3 regions of the Halomonas sp. XH26 genome follow, and region 2 is predicted to be linked to each of the others. Evidence: predicted binding sites of a transcription regulator. Region 2 holds the regulator's gene; each other region holds the start of a gene.
What was found. Region 2 encodes sigma-54, which starts transcription at its own class of promoters, with help from an activator protein. Its sites were predicted from a motif close to TGGCACNNNNNTTGCTNT; they were not measured.

Region 1 (6,073 bases), 1.4 Mb from region 2:
CGCAAATGACGCTTTGGGCTGCTGACACCACAATGCATAAGCTGCTGCAAAGGTAATATCAGGATCGATAGCGTACGTTTCTTGAGCGCTAACGATGGACTGAAAAGTAGGCCAGAAGACCGTGAAGTCCTCTTGCGTCATGGGTGTAAAGCTAAGTGTGGTCATGGTTTTAGCGTTTAGTTAATGGGTTATCGAGCGACATCTGCCACAATTTCATAGCTACGCAAGCGGTCGGCATGATCATAAAAGTCGCTATTGATCATTAACTCGTCAGCGCCAGTACGCGCCTGAAAGGCCTCTAGCTCAGCTTTGACCGTATCGGGCCCACCAATGATGGCGGCACCTAGGAACTGGCTTACTTGGGAGCGCTCCATCGGGGTCCAGTCCATCTGTTCAACTGGGGGCAGCGACTGGGTCGGCTTGCCTCGAATAAGGCTAAGAAATTTCTGTTGAGAGGTCGTTGCCAAGTAATGGGCCATGGCATCGCTTTCTGCGGCGATAACGGGTAGCCCTACCATGGCATGGGGTTTGTCTAAGTGCTCCGACGGCCGGAAGTTATCACGATAAAGCCGCAATGCTTCAAATAAGTAACCCGGCGCAAACTGGGCCGCAAATGCAAAGGGTAGCCCGAGTTTTGCGGCTAATTGCGCACTATAGCCGCTAGAGCCGAGTAGCCAGATAGGTACGTGGGTGCCTTGTCCAGGGACGGCTTTCACACGCTGCTGTGGATCCGCATCCGCTAAGTAGCTTTGTAACTCATTTAGCAGCTGTGGAAAGTCATCGACGCCCGCCTGAGCATTGCGGCGCATCGCCTGCATGGTGGCGCCATCTGAGCCGGGCGCACGGCCCAGTCCTAAATCAATCCGGCCTGGGTAAAGTGTTTCTAAGGTGCCGAACTGCTCGGCAATCACCAGGGGCGGATGGTTAGGTAGCATGATGCCACCGCTGCCCACGCGTATAGTGGAGGTTTGCCCAGCAACATGACCAATTAATACGGCAGTTGCTGCGCTGGCGATGCCTGCAATGTTGTGATGTTCAGCCAGCCAATAACGCGTATAGCCGAGCTGTTCTGTCCGTTGCGCTAGGGACACGCTGTTGCGAAATGTTTCTTCAGCGCTACCACCTTGACGAATCGGTGCTAGATCGAGCACGGAAAGGGCGGTATTGGCGAGTTGGCTCATGGGGCACCTGCATTAAAAAGCGTATGGGCGGCTAAATTTACGGCGTTATTTATTAGCACGCTAGGTATTCCAGTGTTATGTGGGCAGGTAAGAAGAAATGCAAGGTGCCATTGTTGTCCGTTCGCAGCGTCGATTAATCAGTGGGTGGCGTTGGCCGAATTAAAATCTCGTTCACATCGACATGTGATGGTTGAGAAAGTGCATAAATCACGGCGTTGGCAATATCGCGATCTTCAAGCGCATGCTCTGGTGGCTTATCAAAGAAAGGGGTATCCACCATGCCCGGTTCAATCAAGGTAACGCGCATGCCCGTTCCGCGTAGCTCTTCACGCAAGTTATAGCCTATACCGGTCACTGCCCATTTTGTGGCGCTATACATCGAGCCTGGAATCGTCGTTCGTCCAGCAGCTGAGCCGGTTAATAGTACATGCCCTTTGCTCCGCTTTAGCGCGGGAAGGCATGCCTGAAGCGTTAACCCCACACCGTAAATATTGGTCAGGATCATCTCACGCCAAGCGTCGTGATCTGCACCGCTAAAACCGCCGGGAGAACCACCGCGCCCAGCATTTGCAAAGACTGCATCAATACGCCCAAATGTTTCAATCGCTTGATCGACCATTGCTTGCTGTTGCGCCATGTCGGTGACATCCAACGCACATGTCAGCACGTTTTCTGGGCCAAGCTCCTGGGATAGTGCAGTAAGTTTGTCGGTAGAGCGGGCGGCAAGTATCAGCTTATAACCTTCACGTGAGGCTGCTCGCGCGGTGGCGGCACCAATTCCGCTTGAGGCGCCTGTAATCATTAGGACACGGTGCTGCATAGCGTGTGCTCCTAGCTCATTCAGAAAGGGGAGATATAAGAATGGCTAATTGCCCACCGTGTTGCAAATGAGCTGTTTCAGCTTGTGTGCGTGTTTTCGTCTTTGCGTTTGAGCATAGATGAAAGGTCGAGTATCGATTGCGCCATATCGGCCATGCTTTTACTGTGATCCATCGAGGTTTTACGTAAAAAACGATAAGCCTCTTCTTCGGTCATCTCCTGGTGGGCCATGATAAGGCCTTTGGCGCGTTCGATGAGCTTACGTTCACGCAGGGCTTTACGGGTATTTTCCAGCTCATCGCTAAGACCTTGAAGGTGGCTCGACTGTGCATGGGCAAGCTCAATCAGTGAACGTCCTAATGGAGAGGTTAAAGCGCTAGCTGTCAGCTCTCCTAATGGTTGTGTATCGCTCAAGGCAAGAAGCTGCTCACAGGGAGCAAGAGTTGGCTGGTTAGGAGGTGTTTTAGCCTGCTCTAACGTCGAATGCACCTGAGCGATTTTTTGATGACATAGCGCCGTTAATTGGCGGTTTAGGATGTCCTCAACGGCTTTGATGCTATCAATGCGTAATGTGGTTAGGTCGTACCATGTTTCGCTAAGCGTTTTGTCTACGCGGCCTTCTTGATGAGAGTGTTGACAAACATGTTGGTAAGCAATGTTACGAAGCTGCTGAATCCCCGCGAGTGTTCGCGGCGAGAGAGTCTGCTGCCAAACAAGATCAGCCTCGGATGAGGCAAACTCTTCAAAGGTGTCGAAGCAGCGTTGCTGATCGCGTACTAATTGGTGAATCAATTCGCGATGGGCATCGTCGAAATGCCCATGGGTAAAGCCAAAGGCACCACAGGCACGTTCTTGCCCAGCGAGTTCTTTGCCTTGCATAAGGTGAAAAATAGCCACTAGTGCGCGAGTGATATCCGGGTCTACCGAGGTATCTGCTGCTTCAAATACAATGGCGAGGAGCCCACTAATTAAGTGGTTAAAGGCTTGGGTTGCCGCATCAGGAGAGATCGCAAACGAAAGAATGGCTTGCCGCAACGTGTTTAGGTCATCCAGGGCAAGCCACACCGCTGCGATCCGCCTGAGTAAGCGTGCCGCTGCCTGCGGCCGTGCTTCTTCGGTAAGCGCTTCTAGCCGCTGGCGCATAACGGTCTCGGCTTCATGGCTATGCTGTAAAAATTCCTTTCGCCGAGTAGCAAACCGTTTACCTTTCGAGACAAGGTAAATCGTCGAGGCACCTCGTTCACGTTGGAGCGCATGGATAAAACCGCTAATGTCGCCAACGATCTCTGAGGTAGTGGCTAAGTGGTGCAGGCTATCGATATCGCATCGAAGGGCGGTTAAGAGTAGCTGTTGGGCTGAAGACATAGTGATTTCCTTTTACTCCCCGCCTGAGATGAAATCCCCTCTGTTGCGATAAGTGTCGCGAAAACGTGTCGTAAAAAATCGTCGCGGATAAAGCGTACAGAGGGGTAAGTGAATACTAACGCAGCGAGAGTGCGCCTGCGCTCGTGTCGCCGCCAACCGCATCACGGTAGGCGGTGGCTTCTTCGGCTTCTGTGGCATCGCTGAAGCGTACTACCAGTACACAGGAAGCGAGCACTAATACGGTAATGCCAAGGTAAAAAAGCCCTTGTTGATAACCAAGACTTTCACTACGGAACAGAAAGGCGGCGGATACGGCACCGACGTTTCCACCCGCCCCCACAATACCGGCAACAGCCCCCAGTGCTTTTTTATTGATAAAGGGCACCACGCCAAATGTTGCTCCTTCGGCCATTTGAACAAACAGGCTAAAGACCAGCATGATGCCAATTGCGAGGCTTAAGACATGCATTTGTGAGAAGGCAATGAGTGCTATTCCTTCACATACCAAGGCGATAAACAGCCAGCGAACTCGCCCTTTTAAACCGCCTTGTTTGGCGAACAGGTCTGAAAAAACGCCGCCAAGGGTACGGGCAAAAATATTCATTAGGCCAAATAAGCCAGCGATTAAACCGGCGGTCGCTAGGGTCAGATCAAACTTGTCGAAGAAGTAGATAGCGGCAATATTATTGATGGTTAGTTCGACGCCAAAGCAGAGCCCGTAAACAATAAACAGCGCCCATACGCGAATATCTTTTGCTGCGGTCAGAAAGCTTTGTACTGCGCTATTTTCACCTGTGGCTTCAGGTAGCTCACCGCGGGCGCGCAGGTCGCTAAAGTTGCCATCGGGAGCGTCTTGGGTAAACAGCCAATAGCCAATCCCAGTAAAAAACAGTACGACGCCAGGCACCACCATTGCTAAACGCCACCCTAGCGTTTCACTAACGCCAAGCATTAGTAGACCTGAGAAAATCAACGGCATCAGGATTTGCGTCGTACCGCCGCCCAAGTTCCCCCAGCCAGCACTGGTCGCATTGGCGGTGCCAACGACATTCGGCGCAAACATCATCGTGGTGTGATATTGGGTGATCACAAAGGATGCACCGATGGCTCCGATGGCCAGCCGAGCGAGTAAGAAGGTCTCAAAGCTATTGGCAAAACCTATGCACATAACGGGCACAGCGCCCAGCATCAACAAACCGGTATAGGTTTTACGTGGCCCAATTTTATCGCACAGCACGCCAATGAGCAGGCGAACAATAACGGTAATAGCAACGGAGGCAATAATAGTATTGCCGATCTGCGTTTGGGTGAGTGATAGATCTTCACGGACCACTGCCATCAGTGGAGCGATGCCAAACCAACCAAAAAAACAGATATGGAACGCGAACCAGGAGAAGTGGAACGCACGCATTTGAGGGGTAGAGAAGTTTAATAGCCGAATGCGGTTAGCTTTATTGCGAATGTCCATGGATGGCCTCACAGAGCACGATACGAGTGGGTCAAAACATGGCGCTTGGAAAGGCGCCATGTTGTTAACGAGAACATGCCTTCGCCATTGAAGGGCAGGTTCGACGCACTCGTACCCGTTGGGCCTGGTCCACGCCTACCATCATTCAGTAAGAGTGAAGCAATTAGTTCGCCATAAGATTATTTTAATTTTAAAATCAGTTTCTTATGTGTGTTTGTTTAATAGGTGGAGAGTTTCAGCAGGCTGGTAATGCACCAAGGTGGCGCATCTGCGGTGAAGACGTGCGACACCTGAGTGCTGGTTATTCGTGCAAATAAACAGCGTCAATATCCAGTGTTGAACGCTCACCTATCGCTTCAAAGTGAGTTTCTAGCCAGCGTTCGGCGGCTTCGCGCCCTTGCTCAAACAGATGACATAGAAACGCCCATTCTGAATTCATTTTGCTAGATACCGAGAGGTCCTCTAGCGCCTGTTCACCACTGATACGGTGGAAGAGCGCTTGCTGATAGCAGTTTTCGATCCCCTGTTCATCCAGGGTGCGCTTAAGCAGCGCAATCATGCGTACTTCTTTAATCAGGGCTGAATTAAAGGTAATTTCATTTAGTCGATTCATGATGGCTGAGGCAGACGTGGGGACTTCTTCTCTGCTGATGGGGTTAATCTGAACCAACAGAATGTCGCGTGCGCTGCACTCCTCCATTAATGGGAACAGCGCTGGGTTACCCATATAACCGCCATCCCAGTACGCTTCACCCTCTATCTCAACCGCTTGAAATACAAATGGCAGGCAAGCAGAGGCCATGACTGCATCTACACTCATCTCTTCGCGGCGAAAGACGCGCTGTTTTCCAGTACGAACGTTAGTGGCCGTCACAAATAGCTTAAGCTGCTCACAACGTCTTACACGTTCGAAATCAATATGTTCGGCGACAATGTCACGCAATGGATTAATATTCAGAGGGTTCAGTTGGTAGGGGGATACCAAGCGGCTTAAAAGGTCCATAGCCACATAACCCGGTGAGTGATCGAGGGACCAGTTTCCGGTAAGTACATCTAGTGGTGAGCGGCGAATTGGGCTCGCCATACCCGCTCGACTAACCGCTTTCCAAAACTGGTGTAACGCTTGGCGAGCCGTATCTTTGTTACCGCGGGTGAGGGCGTCTGCCATGACCACACCATTCATTGCGCCAGCGCTTGTGCCACTGATGCCCTCTATTTCGATACGGTCATCTTCAAGTAA
Region 2 (6,073 bases):
CCGAGCGTCGGGTAGAGCTCATTGACCAAGCGGAACTGACCCAGCAAGCAGATCGCTTTGAAGGTGGGCGATTAGAGTACTTTATAGACCAAGGTGTGGTTCAGGCGCGTTCTGATGTTAGTGGTGGTGAGCCACAACGTATCCGCATGACTCTTCAGCCGGAACAATAGGAGTGTCCAGTGGCGACCAATAACGCAGAGCCCGCACCTCAAACCACAGCCTCAGAATCAGCATCAGAAAGCGCGCCGATAAAAACACTTTATGCCCAACACTTAGCTAAAAGCTATAAACGCCGCCGTGTCGTTAAGGATATTAACCTAGAGATATCTCAAGGCAGCGTGGTAGGGCTACTAGGCCCCAATGGCGCAGGCAAAACGACATCGTTTTATATGATTGTCGGCTTGGTAAAGTCTGATGCGGGAAAGGTTGGCATTGATGAGCTTGATTTAACCCATGCCCCCATGCACGAACGTGCAATGGCTGGTATTGGCTACTTGCCTCAGGAAGCCTCTATTTTTCGCAAACTTACCGTCGCCGACAACATCATGGCAATCCTGGAAACCCGCAAAGAGCTCGATCGTAGCGCCAGGGAGCAGCGCCTTGAGTCGCTACTGGAAGATTTTCACATCACGCACATTCGTGACAACTTCGGCATGAGTCTTTCGGGCGGAGAGCGTAGACGTGTTGAGATTGCCCGCTCCCTCGCGACCGAGCCTGCCTTTATCCTGCTTGATGAGCCGTTTGCCGGCGTTGATCCAATCTCAGTGGGCGATATTAAAACGATCATTCGAGCCCTCAAAAAGCGCCATATCGGCGTGCTGATCACTGATCATAACGTCAGGGAAACACTGGATATTTGCGATATTGCTTACATTGTAGGTGACGGCCATATCATCGCCAGTGGCCCCCCTCAGGAAATTCTCAACAACCAGCGGGTAAGAGACGTTTACTTGGGGGCTGATTTCCGCTTGTAAACAGCCATCTGTAGAAAAAATAGTAGTGGTGGCATACTTATTGCACTTGCACCAAGCCATAACTCGCACTAGGGTGGAGCTTTCTGATTAACGAGCGGTTCTCAGATGGTCATGAAAGCTTCTCTTCAATTGCGTATCGGTACACAGCTGACCATGACACCTCAGCTGCAGCAGGCCATCGCCCTGTTACAGCTATCAACGCTGGACCTCCGTCAAGAAATTCAGCAAGCACTTGATGCCAATCCAATGCTTGAGCAGGAAGATGAGTTCGGCGAACAGGCCGTTAGTGAACCCCAGGAAGCTGAATGGTCCGAAAGCATTCCTAACGAACTCTCAACTGACAGTGACTGGTCAGACACTTATCAAGACCTTGGTAGCCATGGTGCCAGCAGCGAGGGGCCTGACTTTGAGCGTCAAGCCGCTGGTCAAAGTTTGCATGGCCACTTACTTTGGCAACTCGCCATGACAGATTTTTCACCACGCGACCACGCCATTGCTGAAAGCCTCATCGATGCACTGGATGCCAACGGCTACCTAACCCAGCCTCTCAATGACATTCGCGAAGGACTTAAAGCCCAAGGGCATGAAGGCCTTAGCCAGCGTGAAGTTGAAACAACCTTGCTTCGTCTTCAACAGTTTGAGCCCACCGGTGTATTTGCTCGCGACCTGCGGGAGTGTTTAATGCTGCAGCTCGCCTCACTACCGGAAGATACACCGCTGCTTATGCCTGCCAAGCGGTTAGTGCGTCAATTTCTGGAAGCGCTTGGTAAGGATGATGTGCGTTTGCTAAAGCGGCGGTTAAGTCTAGATGATGAGCAGCTTGATGATGTCATCCGCTTGATCCGCAGCCTTGATCCTCGCCCAGGAAGTGCCTTTGGCGACACTGATGACAGCTATGTAACGCCAGATTTAGTCGTACGCCATGACCACGAAGGATGGCACCTGGAGCTAAATCCTGAGGCATTGCCGCGCTTGCGCATTCAACCTGACTACGCAAGCCTGATCAAACGGGCTGACAAGAGCCAAGATAACCAATTTTTAAAAGAGCATCTCCAAGAAGCTCGCTGGCTCATCAAGAGCCTTTCAAGTCGAAATGATACGCTACTGCGGGTGGGCCGAGAAATCATAGCTCGCCAGATAGGCTTTCTGGAACACGGCGAAGAAGCCATGAAACCGCTGATTTTAGCCGATATCGCAGACGCCGTAGAAATGCATGAATCCACTATTTCCAGGGTCACCACCCAGAAATACATTCATACTCCGCGCGGAGTGTTTGAGCTCAAATACTTCTTTTCAAGCCAAGTAAGTGGCCAGGACGGCGGTGACAGTCACTCCAGCACCGCCATCCGCGCTCGAATCAAAAAACTGGTGCAAGATGAACCGCCCGGGAAACCTCTCTCAGACAGCCGCCTCGTGGCGCTATTGGAAGAGGGTGGCATTAATGTGGCAAGGCGAACGGTGGCCAAATATCGCGAGTCGATGGGTATACCCTCTTCAAGCGAACGCCGCCGTTTACGCTAATAAAACAGTGCTAACGAACAAAGTCTGTCTAAGGGCTTTGCAATAGCGCAAAAAGGGTTACAATCGAAGAACAGTCCGATGGATAAGGAGCACGTCAATGCAAGTAAATATCACTGGTCATCACGTAGATCTGACTGACGCCTTGCGTGACTATGTAAATGAGAAGCTGGAACGCGTTGAGCGCCATTATGACAATATCACCACCGTACAAGTGACCTTATCTGTTGAAAAGGAGCGCCAGCAAGCTGCCTGCACCCTGCATGCTGCAGGTGCCGATCTACACGCAGAAGCATTAGACAACGATATGTACGCTGCGATTGATGCACTAGCGGACAAAATTGATCGTCAACTCGTTAAACACAAGGAAAAAGCACAAGCTCGCGCCCAAGGCGCTGGCGTGCGTTAACTCAATGACGTTGGAAACTATTCTTCCCCCGGAGCGCGTGCTGTATGACGTCCCCGGGGGCAGCAAAAAAAGGGTGCTGGAATTTTTCAGCACCTTTATTGCGCAAAACACGCCAAGCCTAGATAGCCAAGAAGTCTTCAGCCGCCTGATTGGTCGTGAGCGTTTGGGTAGCACTGGAATAGGCAACGGCGTTGCTATTCCTCACGCCCGTAGCCCTCACTGCAGCTCGCCTATCGCTGGTTTTTTAAAGTTAGCTGAGCCAGTAGATTTCGATGCTATTGATGGCGACCCCGTCGACCTTGTTTTCGTACTTTTAGTGCCCGAAGAGGCGGACGACACGCACTTAGCCTTATTAGGGCAAGTGGCGTCCATCATGAACAACGTTGACACACGTCAGCAGCTTCGTAGAGCGGCTAGCCAACGTGAGCTATTGGACCTTATTACAGCAAAAATTCGTGAACAACCTGTTACCTAAATGGTCCACCGCTAGACACTGCCTACTAGTTTAACGTTTACCTCCATTTTTATTGGCATGCCAAGAGAAACTCTATGCAACTGGTGATCATTAGCGGCCGTTCAGGGTCCGGTAAATCTATCGCCTTACAAGCGTTAGAAGATCTTGGCTATTGTGCCATCGATAATTTGCCCGCCATGTTACTCGGCTCCCTTGTGGATGAGCTTCGCGAGCAAGGGGCACGCCCTCAACTAGCGGTAAGTATCGATGCGCGTAATTTACCAGCTGCGCTAAAGCAGCTGCCAAAAATGCTTGAATCTTTGCGTCAGAAAAGCATTCACTTCCAGGTTATCTATCTAACCACCGATGCGCGAATTCTTCTTGAGCGATACTCAGCCACGCGTCGTCGCCACCCTCTTACGCGTGATAGTGACATGACGCTTGAAGAGGCCATCAATAAAGAAGAAGAAACCCTGCTCGACATCCGTGATCTTGCCGACCTGATGATCGACACATCGCGTCTGTCGGTTCATGACCTGCGCCGCCGAATAACGGATCAGGTTGCCCAACAGCGTGAAGATAGATTAACGCTGACACTAGAGTCATTTGGCTATAAACGTGGCGTCCCACTTGACGCTGATCTCGTCTTTGACGTGCGCTGCTTACCAAATCCCTACTGGGACCCTACGCTGCGCCAATACACTGGGCGTGACGCGAACATCATCAACTTTCTTAAGGGATATCCCGTCGTAGAAGAAATGCGCAATGATATCCAGACATGGTTGGAAAAGTGGCTACCCGCTTACCAAAATAGCCAGCGCAGTTATATGACTATTGCTATTGGCTGTACCGGCGGGCAGCACCGTTCTGTCTATATGGTGGAACAACTGGCACAAATGCTGGTGAAACAAGCGGGAGAGGTTCAACTCCGTCATCGTGAGCTAGGCCTGCAGTACACCCTAAGTGAACAGCAGCCCTCCACATCCGAGCCTTCAACAAACGCGCAATAAGCAACGCCTTTTCTTCACGACCCCACTCGGCTAAAAGGAACCAGAGTGCCAGAAAGAACCTTAACACTCACTAATCAGCGCGGCCTTCATGCTCGTGCAGCGACAAAACTCGTCAAGTGTAGCCAACAGTTTTCGGCCAACATTCACGTTTACAAACAACAGCAAATGGCTGATGCGGCCAACATTATGTCGTTATTGATGCTGGCCGCCCCTTGTGGCACTGAACTTAGAGTCCATGCGGAAGGCGACGACGCCGAACAAGCACTAGAGGCCATTGAAGCACTATTCGACGCACGTTTTGACGAAGAGCACTAACATCAGTGAATACCACTGACATCATTAAAACAGCATCAGCCAACGTGTTAACTGAGCTGTTAGCTAAGGTGTTAGTTACCAGCGACGGTCATTGCATCAATTAGCCAGCTACCCGTGTGAATACTGCCACGGGTATCGATGTCATCACCGACTGCGACCAAGCCAGCAAACATGCTATTCAAATTACTGGCAATAGTGAACTCCTCGATAGGGTGCTGTATTTCACCATTTTCAACCCAAAAGCCGGCAGCACCTCGCGAATAGTCGCCAGTCACGCCGTTAACCCCCTGTCCCATTAGCTCAGTCACCCAAATGCCACGCCCCATCTGCTTCAGCAAATCATCTCGGGGCGTCAGCGGCGCTAACAAACGTAAATTGCGTGCCCCACCTGCATTACCTGTAGATTGCATACCTAAACGCCGCGCACTGTAAGCAGACAGCATATAGCTAGCCACACTACCCTGATCAATAAAGCGATTGTTGCGAGTTTGAACGCCTTCAGCATCAAACGGCGAGCTAGCCGTCGCACCCACCTCCATAGGCCGCTCTTCCAAGCCAAACCAGCTCGGGAATAGCTGGCTACCTAAACGATCACATAAGAAAGAGGATTCGCGATAAAGCGCCCCACCTGCCAACGCCCCCATCAAGTGACCTACTAAGCCGCTGGAAAGTGACGGGTCGAACAGCACCGGAAAGGTACCTGTTGGCGGCCGTTGAGCGCCTAACCGACGTAGCGTGCGTGACGCCGCTTCGCGGCCAACCTCCGCGGGATCTCGAAGCATGGCGGGATTACGTGCCGAGGTATAATCGTAATCGCGCTGCATGCCCTTCTCATCCTGTGCAATCAGCATGCAGGAAAGTGAATGACTACTGCCTTTCTGGGTGCCGAGGAAACCGTGGCTGTTAGCGTAAACTCGCACTCCCTCACCACTGGATAGCGAAGCGCCTTCCGACTGATGAATTCCCGCAACATCACGCCCCGCTTTCTCACATGCCAGCGCCAAATCGATTGCTTCATCAGTCGTCAACGACCATGGATAATGCACTTTAAGGTCAGGTAGGTCAGTTGCCATTAGCGACGCATCTGCTAACCCTGCGGCAGGGTCCTCCCCCGTATAACGGGCAATTGCCAGGGCTTTCTCTACCGTGGCTTTAATTGACGCGCTGCTGGCATCGGTAGACGAGGCGCTGCCCTTGCGCTGCCCAACATATAGCGTAATGGCAATTCCTTGATCACGTGAAAGTTCGACAGTTTCCACCTCTCCAAGACGCACGCTTATCCCAAGGCCTTGATCTACACTAGCGCCGACTTCAGCAGCATCTGCGCCTAATTTTTTTGCCAGCGCAAGCGCCTCTTCAGCACGCTGGGTTAACAGCACCTGCTGGGCCGCTG
Region 3 (6,073 bases), 1.5 Mb from region 2:
ATTTAAGCCCGCAGTATCATCAAGGCATTCCTACCCAAACGAACGCCCCGCGCCCAGGAGCAAAGTAATGAGCGATTTACGCGACGACCAGTGGTTTACCGAAGTATTTGATAGCCACGGCAGCGCTTTCTCGCTGAAAGTCACTGAGAAATTGCTGGATGTGCAAAGCCCCTACCAGCACCTGGAAGTGTATACCACGGAGACCTACGGCAACCTGATGGTGCTCGATGGCTGCGTAATGCTGACCGATCGCGACAACTTCCTCTATCACGAAATGATAGCCCACCCGGCGCTGTTCACCCATCAAGACCCCAAACGGGTGGTGATTATTGGTGGTGGCGACTGTGGCACGCTGAAGGAAGTGCTGCGTCATCCAGGCGTTGAAAAAGTGACGCAAATCGACATCGATGAAGAAGTGACTAAGGCCGCCGAGCGCTTCTTCCCAGCGCTGGTAGAAGCCAACGGCGACCCGCGTGCCGAGCTACTGTTTGCAGATGGTGTGAAGTGGGTAGACGACGCTGCCGATGAGAGCATCGACGTGCTGATTATCGACTCTACCGACCCGGTCGGCCCCGCCGAAGGGCTGTTTAAAACCGACTTCCTGAAGCGCTGCCACCGTATTCTAAAAAATGGCGGCGTGATGGTGCAGCAAAGCGAATCACCGCTTTACCACAGCGGCTCTATTATTCGCGAACTGCGTAACGACATGCGTGAAGCGGGCTTTGATAGCGTGGCCACACTGCCCTTCCCACAGCCGGTTTACCCTTCTGGCTGGTGGAGCGTTACCTTGGCCGGTAAAGCGACCAGCGTTGAAAGCTTCCGCGAACAGGCTGCCGCTGAGCATAAAATGCCGCTACAGTACTACACTGGTGATGCTCACCGTGGTGCACTATCGCTGCCGCCTTTTATGCGTAAAGCCTTCGCATAACTTAGCGCCTGCGAATAGCCAAAAAGCCGAGCATTGCTCGGCTTTTTTTATGTGCTTACGTTTACTTGCCCTTTCACGTTAAGGAATAACAAATGAAAACCGTTCGTTGGTTGGGAGTAGGAATTGGTGTTTTAGTACCTGCGATGGCCATGGCCAGTACGCTGGAAACCGTTCAGGAGCGCGATAGCGTACGTTGTGGCGTTAACGCTGCCCAGCCAGGCTTTTCGTCATTAGATGACGACGACCAATACCGGGGCCTGGATACCGATGTATGCCGTGCCATTGCCGCTGCGGCGCTTGGCGACGCGACAAAAGTAGACTTCGTGCCACTCGACTCGGTAGAACGTTTCACCGCGCTGCAGTCTGGCGAAGTCGATGTCCTATCACGCACCACGACCTGGACCTCGAGCCGTGACACGACGATGGGGATGAACTTTACCGGCGTAAGTTACTACGATGGCCAAGCCTTTATGGTGGCCAGCGATCTAGGCGTGCAAAGCGCTAAAGAGCTTGATGGCGCGGCAGTTTGTACCCAGTCCGGCACCACCAGCGAACTCAATCTTTCTGATTACTTTCGTATCAACGGCATGACTTATGATGCTGTCGTTTTTGATGCGCCTGAGCAATCTATTGCTGGCTTTGAAGCGGGCCGTTGCGATGTTTTAAGCTCCGACGCTTCCCAACTGTATGCCCAACGGATGCAGCTTGCTGATCCCGACATGGCGATCGTGCTCCCTGAAATTATCTCGAAAGAACCGCTGGGCCCAGCCGTTCGTCAAAATGATGACCAATGGTTCAATCTTGTGAAGTGGTCGCTGTTTGCCATGCTAAATGCGGAAGAGCTGGGCATTACACAAGCTAACGTAGATGAACAGCTTAATTCGGAGAATCCTGATGTCATGCGCCTGCTTGGTCAAGATGGTGACTTTGGTGAGCCAATGGGCATCAATACCGATTGGGCGTACCAAATCATCAAGCAGGTGGGTAACTACGCAGATATCTTTGATAAAAACGTCGGTGCTGACTCTGACTTCAAGATTGCCAGAGGCTTAAACGCCTTGTGGAAAGATGGTGGCATTCAATACGCACCCCCTATTCGCTAATCCTGTTTATCTTTCAAACCCGTTAATCTGTAACGCTTAAACCTACTATTCTAAAACTATCAGCAACGTTAGCGACTCGCACCAAAATAGAGCAATCGCTAGTCGCTAATGTTCCTTTTTGCACCAATACTTTCGTATACAGCTGGCATTTTGCGTTGAAAAGCGCTGAATTTGACGACATATCCTTTCTGGCACCTTCCTTGCTAGCTTTTAGTGTCATGCATCTGCATGCATAACGACATTAAATCGAGTAAGGGGAACGACCATGATGAATAAAAAACACTTGGTACTGCTGGCCTCCGCGGGTGCTATCACGTTGGCCGGTGTCGCCACTGCTCAAGCTGATACGTTAGAAGACACGATGGAACGTGGCGCCGTACAGTGCGGCGTCAGTGACGGCCTGCCAGGCTTTTCCGCCCCGGACGATGAAGGTAACTGGCAAGGACTCGACGTTGACGTATGTCGTGCTGTTGCAGCTGCCGTTCTCGGTGATGCTGATGCGGTGAACTACATTTCTCTGAACGCTGTAGAGCGTTTTACGGCCCTGCAGTCTGGTGAAGTGGACGTACTTTCACGCAACACCACCTGGACCACCACCCGTGACACCACGCTGGGCCTCAACTTCACTGGCGTTAACTTCTATGATGGCCAAGGCTTTATGGTCTCCCGCGACCTGGGTATTTCCAGCGCATCTGAACTGGACGGTGCCGCTATTTGTATTCAGTCTGGCACCACGACTGAGCTAAACCTAGCAGACTACTTCCGTGCCAACGGCATGGAATTCGACCCCATCGTTTTCGATACCTCTGAGCAAACCGTGGGTGGCTTCCAGGCTGGCCGCTGTGACGTTCTCACCTCCGATACTTCCCAGCTAGCCGCACTGCGTATTCAGCTAGATGACCCGTCTGGCGCGATGATTCTGCCAGACGTTATCTCCAAAGAGCCGCTAGGCCCGGTGGTGCGTCAAGGTGACGATGTATGGTTTAACATCGTGAAGTGGTCGTTATTCGCCATGCTTAACGGCGAAGAGTACGGCATCACCAGCGAAAATGCCGAAGAGATGCTCAGCTCTGAGAATCCTGATGTTGCCCGCCTACTTGGCCAAGATGGCAACTACGGTGAAGGTATGGGCTTAGAAGCCGATTGGGCTTACAACATCCTGAGCCAAGTTGGTAACTACGGCGAAAGCTTTGAGCGCAACGTCGGTATGGGCTCTCCGCTTGAAATTGAGCGCGGCGTTAACGCCCTCTGGAATCAAGGTGGTTTCCAGTACGCACCGCCGATTCGCTAAGCGTCTCGTTTGACCCCGGCCCGCCGCCCCATTCTTCCAAGGGCATCGGCGGGCCATTTGATTGACCGTCCGTATCGCGGAGACGCCTTCCATGTCCGTAAGTCCTAACACTCGTCCCGCTGGCCACAAGCCGCCGTTTTGGCGAGATCGCGCCAAACGTGCGCTTATTTTCCAGCTACTCCTCGTCGCCGCTGTGGCAGCCTTTCTGCTCTACATTGTCGGTAATGTCCAAGACAACTTATCCGCACGTGGTATCACCACCGGGTTTGGTTTCTTGGGCAACACCGCAGGCTTTGGGATTGTGCAGAGTCTGATCGACTACTCATCTCAGAGCACTTATGGCCGTACCTTCCTGGTTGGCTTACTGAATACGTTGTTAGTGGGTGGCCTAGGGGTATTGGCCGCGACCATCATTGGCTTTATTGTTGGCATCGCCCGCCTGTCGCCTAACTGGCTGCTGGCGCGCTTAGCCACCGCCTATATCGAAACCTTCCGCAATATCCCGCTGCTACTACAAATTTTCTTCTGGTACTTTGCGGTATTACGCACGTTGCCAAGCGCCAGAGATAGCCTGGCATTTGGCGAGGCTCTCTTTCTCAACGTACGCGGATTGTATTTACCCCAGCCGCTGTTTGAGTCTGGTTTTGGCTTGATCCCTCTTACCTTCCTTGTCGCCATTGTTGCCAGTATTGCCCTGGTGATATGGAACAAGCGCCGCCATGAAGCCACAGGCAAACGCCTGCCGGCCTATTGGATTTCGTTTTTACTGATTTTTGGCTTACCGCTATTAGTGCTAGTTGCCACTGGCGTGCCGGTTACCTGGGAAATGCCGGAACTACGCGGCTTTAATTTCCGTGGCGGTATTACAGTAATCCCTGAGTTCCTCGCGCTTTGGCTGGCACTGTCGATTTATACTGCCTCCTTTATTGCTGAAATTGTCCGCTCTGGCATTCAGGCAATTTCGCACGGGCAAACAGAAGCCGCCCAGGCGCTAAGCCTGCCACGTAACTTGGTTCTTCGTCTGGTGGTTATCCCTCAGGCGCTGCGCGTCATTATTCCACCGCTAACCAGCCAGTACCTGAACTTGATCAAGAACTCATCGCTGGCAACCGCCATCGGTTATCCCGACCTTGTCTCGGTGTTTGCTGGCACCACGCTGAATCAGACTGGCCAAGCCATTGAGGTCATTGCGATGACCATGGCGGTCTACCTAACCATCAGCCTGCTGGTGTCCATGTTTATGAACTGGTTCAACGCCCGAGTGGCACTGGTTGAACGCTAGGCCGACGGTGAGGATATTTACATGATCCATAATCAAACAATCATTAAAGAGCGGCCAGCCCCCAGTAGTTCTGTCGGGGCGGTTGCTTGGCTACGCGCCAATCTGTTCAATGGCCCGATCAATACCATCTTTACCCTGATCGGGCTTTACATACTCTATTTGCTTGTTGTTCCCACCGTTCAGTGGGCGTTTTTGAATGCTGACTGGATAGGTACCACACGGGATGACTGCTCTCGGGAAGGAGCTTGCTGGGTCTTCATCAATGCACGCTTTACCCAGTTTATCTACGGCTTGTATCCCCGTGAAGAAATCTGGCGAGCCAACATCGTCTTTGCTGGCTTCTTTACGCTGATAGCCTGGCTAGCAATTCCCCGCCTGCCCCTCAAACGTTGGGTGGCGGTATTTGCGCTCGTCGGTTTCCCCATCGTTGCTTATGTGCTGCTGCACGGCGGCTACTTTGACATGCCTCGCGTGCCCACGCACCGCTGGGGTGGCTTAATGCTGACCCTACTGCTGGCCACCGTCGGTATGGTTGGCGCGCTGCCAATCGGCATTGTGCTGGCATTGGGGCGACGCTCCAATATGCCCATTGTGAAAAGCTTCTGCGTGGTATTCATCGAGTTCTGGCGCGGGGTACCACTGATTACGGTGCTATTCATGGCTTCGGTAATGCTGCCGCTTTTCCTGCCTTCCGATATGAGCGTCGACCGCCTAGTACGCGCACTAATCGGCTTAACACTGTTCCAAAGTGCCTACATGGCCGAGGTTATTCGTGGTGGCCTGCAGGCCATCCCTAAGGGTCAGGAAGAGGCTGCCGCTGCGCTCGGCATGACCTACTGGAAACGCATGGGCCTGATTGTGCTTCCTCAGGCGCTGAAGATGATGATCCCCGGCATCGTGAACACCTTCATTTCGCTGTTTAAAGACACCACCCTGGTCATGATCATCGGGCTATTTGACCTATTGGGGATCGTACAAGCGGCGTTGGCTGACTCACGCTGGCTAGGCTTCTCGCTAGAAGGCTATGTCTTTGCCGCCTTCATGTTCTGGATCTTCTGTTTCAGCATGTCGCGCTATAGCCAGTATTTAGAACGCAAGCTGCACACCGGCCATAAGCGCTAACGCCGCTTTTATTAACGATTTTTTAGCAGGATAGAGACATGACTCAAGCAGCCACCAACATCTCTGGCACCCCCACTTCTGACCTGATGGTTGAAATGCGCGGCGTTAATAAATGGTACGGCGATTTTCACGTGCTGCGCGATATCGACCTGGAAGTAAAGCGCGGCGAGCGTATCGTTATTTGCGGGCCTTCAGGCTCAGGCAAGTCAACCTTGATTCGCTGCATTAACCACCTGGAAGAGCACCAGCAAGGCGATATCGTGGTGGGCGGCGTACCGCTTACCCAAGACGTTAAGCGTATCGAGCAAATCCGCCGTAGCGTGGGCATGGTATTCCAGCACTTCAAC

Region 1: the regulator sigma-54 is predicted to act here: its motif matches at 4,990-5,007, upstream of J4377_RS04415 (NarK family nitrate/nitrite MFS transporter).
Region 3: the regulator sigma-54 is predicted to act here: its motif matches at 2,221-2,238, upstream of J4377_RS17835 (amino acid ABC transporter substrate-binding protein).

Annotation. Positions count from the first base shown of each region.
Region 1 covers NZ_CP071889.1:955,331-961,403, forward strand. The annotation lists gene J4377_RS04395 (GNAT family N-acetyltransferase) at 1-165, opposite strand, end outside; gene J4377_RS04400 (LLM class flavin-dependent oxidoreductase) at 189-1,181, opposite strand; gene J4377_RS04405 (SDR family oxidoreductase) at 1,315-2,001, opposite strand; gene J4377_RS04410 (nitrate regulatory protein) at 2,079-3,365, opposite strand; gene J4377_RS04415 (NarK family nitrate/nitrite MFS transporter) at 3,481-4,833, opposite strand; gene J4377_RS04420 (patatin-like phospholipase family protein) at 5,135-6,073, opposite strand, start outside.
Region 2 covers NZ_CP071889.1:2,356,820-2,362,892, forward strand. The annotation lists gene lptA (lipopolysaccharide transport periplasmic protein LptA) at 1-170, shown strand, start outside; gene lptB (LPS export ABC transporter ATP-binding protein) at 249-974, shown strand; gene J4377_RS10975 (RNA polymerase factor sigma-54) at 1,080-2,495, shown strand; gene hpf (ribosome hibernation-promoting factor, HPF/YfiA family) at 2,593-2,901, shown strand; gene ptsN (PTS IIA-like nitrogen regulatory protein PtsN) at 2,906-3,376, shown strand; gene rapZ (RNase adapter RapZ) at 3,451-4,365, shown strand; gene J4377_RS10995 (HPr family phosphocarrier protein) at 4,411-4,680, shown strand; gene pmbA (metalloprotease PmbA) at 4,752-6,073, opposite strand, start outside.
Region 3 covers NZ_CP071889.1:3,906,382-3,912,454, forward strand. The annotation lists gene hemE (uroporphyrinogen decarboxylase) at 1-68, shown strand, start outside; gene speE (polyamine aminopropyltransferase) at 68-928, shown strand; gene J4377_RS17830 (amino acid ABC transporter substrate-binding protein) at 1,021-2,031, shown strand; gene J4377_RS17835 (amino acid ABC transporter substrate-binding protein) at 2,297-3,322, shown strand; gene J4377_RS17840 (amino acid ABC transporter permease) at 3,414-4,604, shown strand; gene J4377_RS17845 (amino acid ABC transporter permease) at 4,626-5,726, shown strand; gene J4377_RS17850 (amino acid ABC transporter ATP-binding protein) at 5,813-6,073, shown strand, end outside.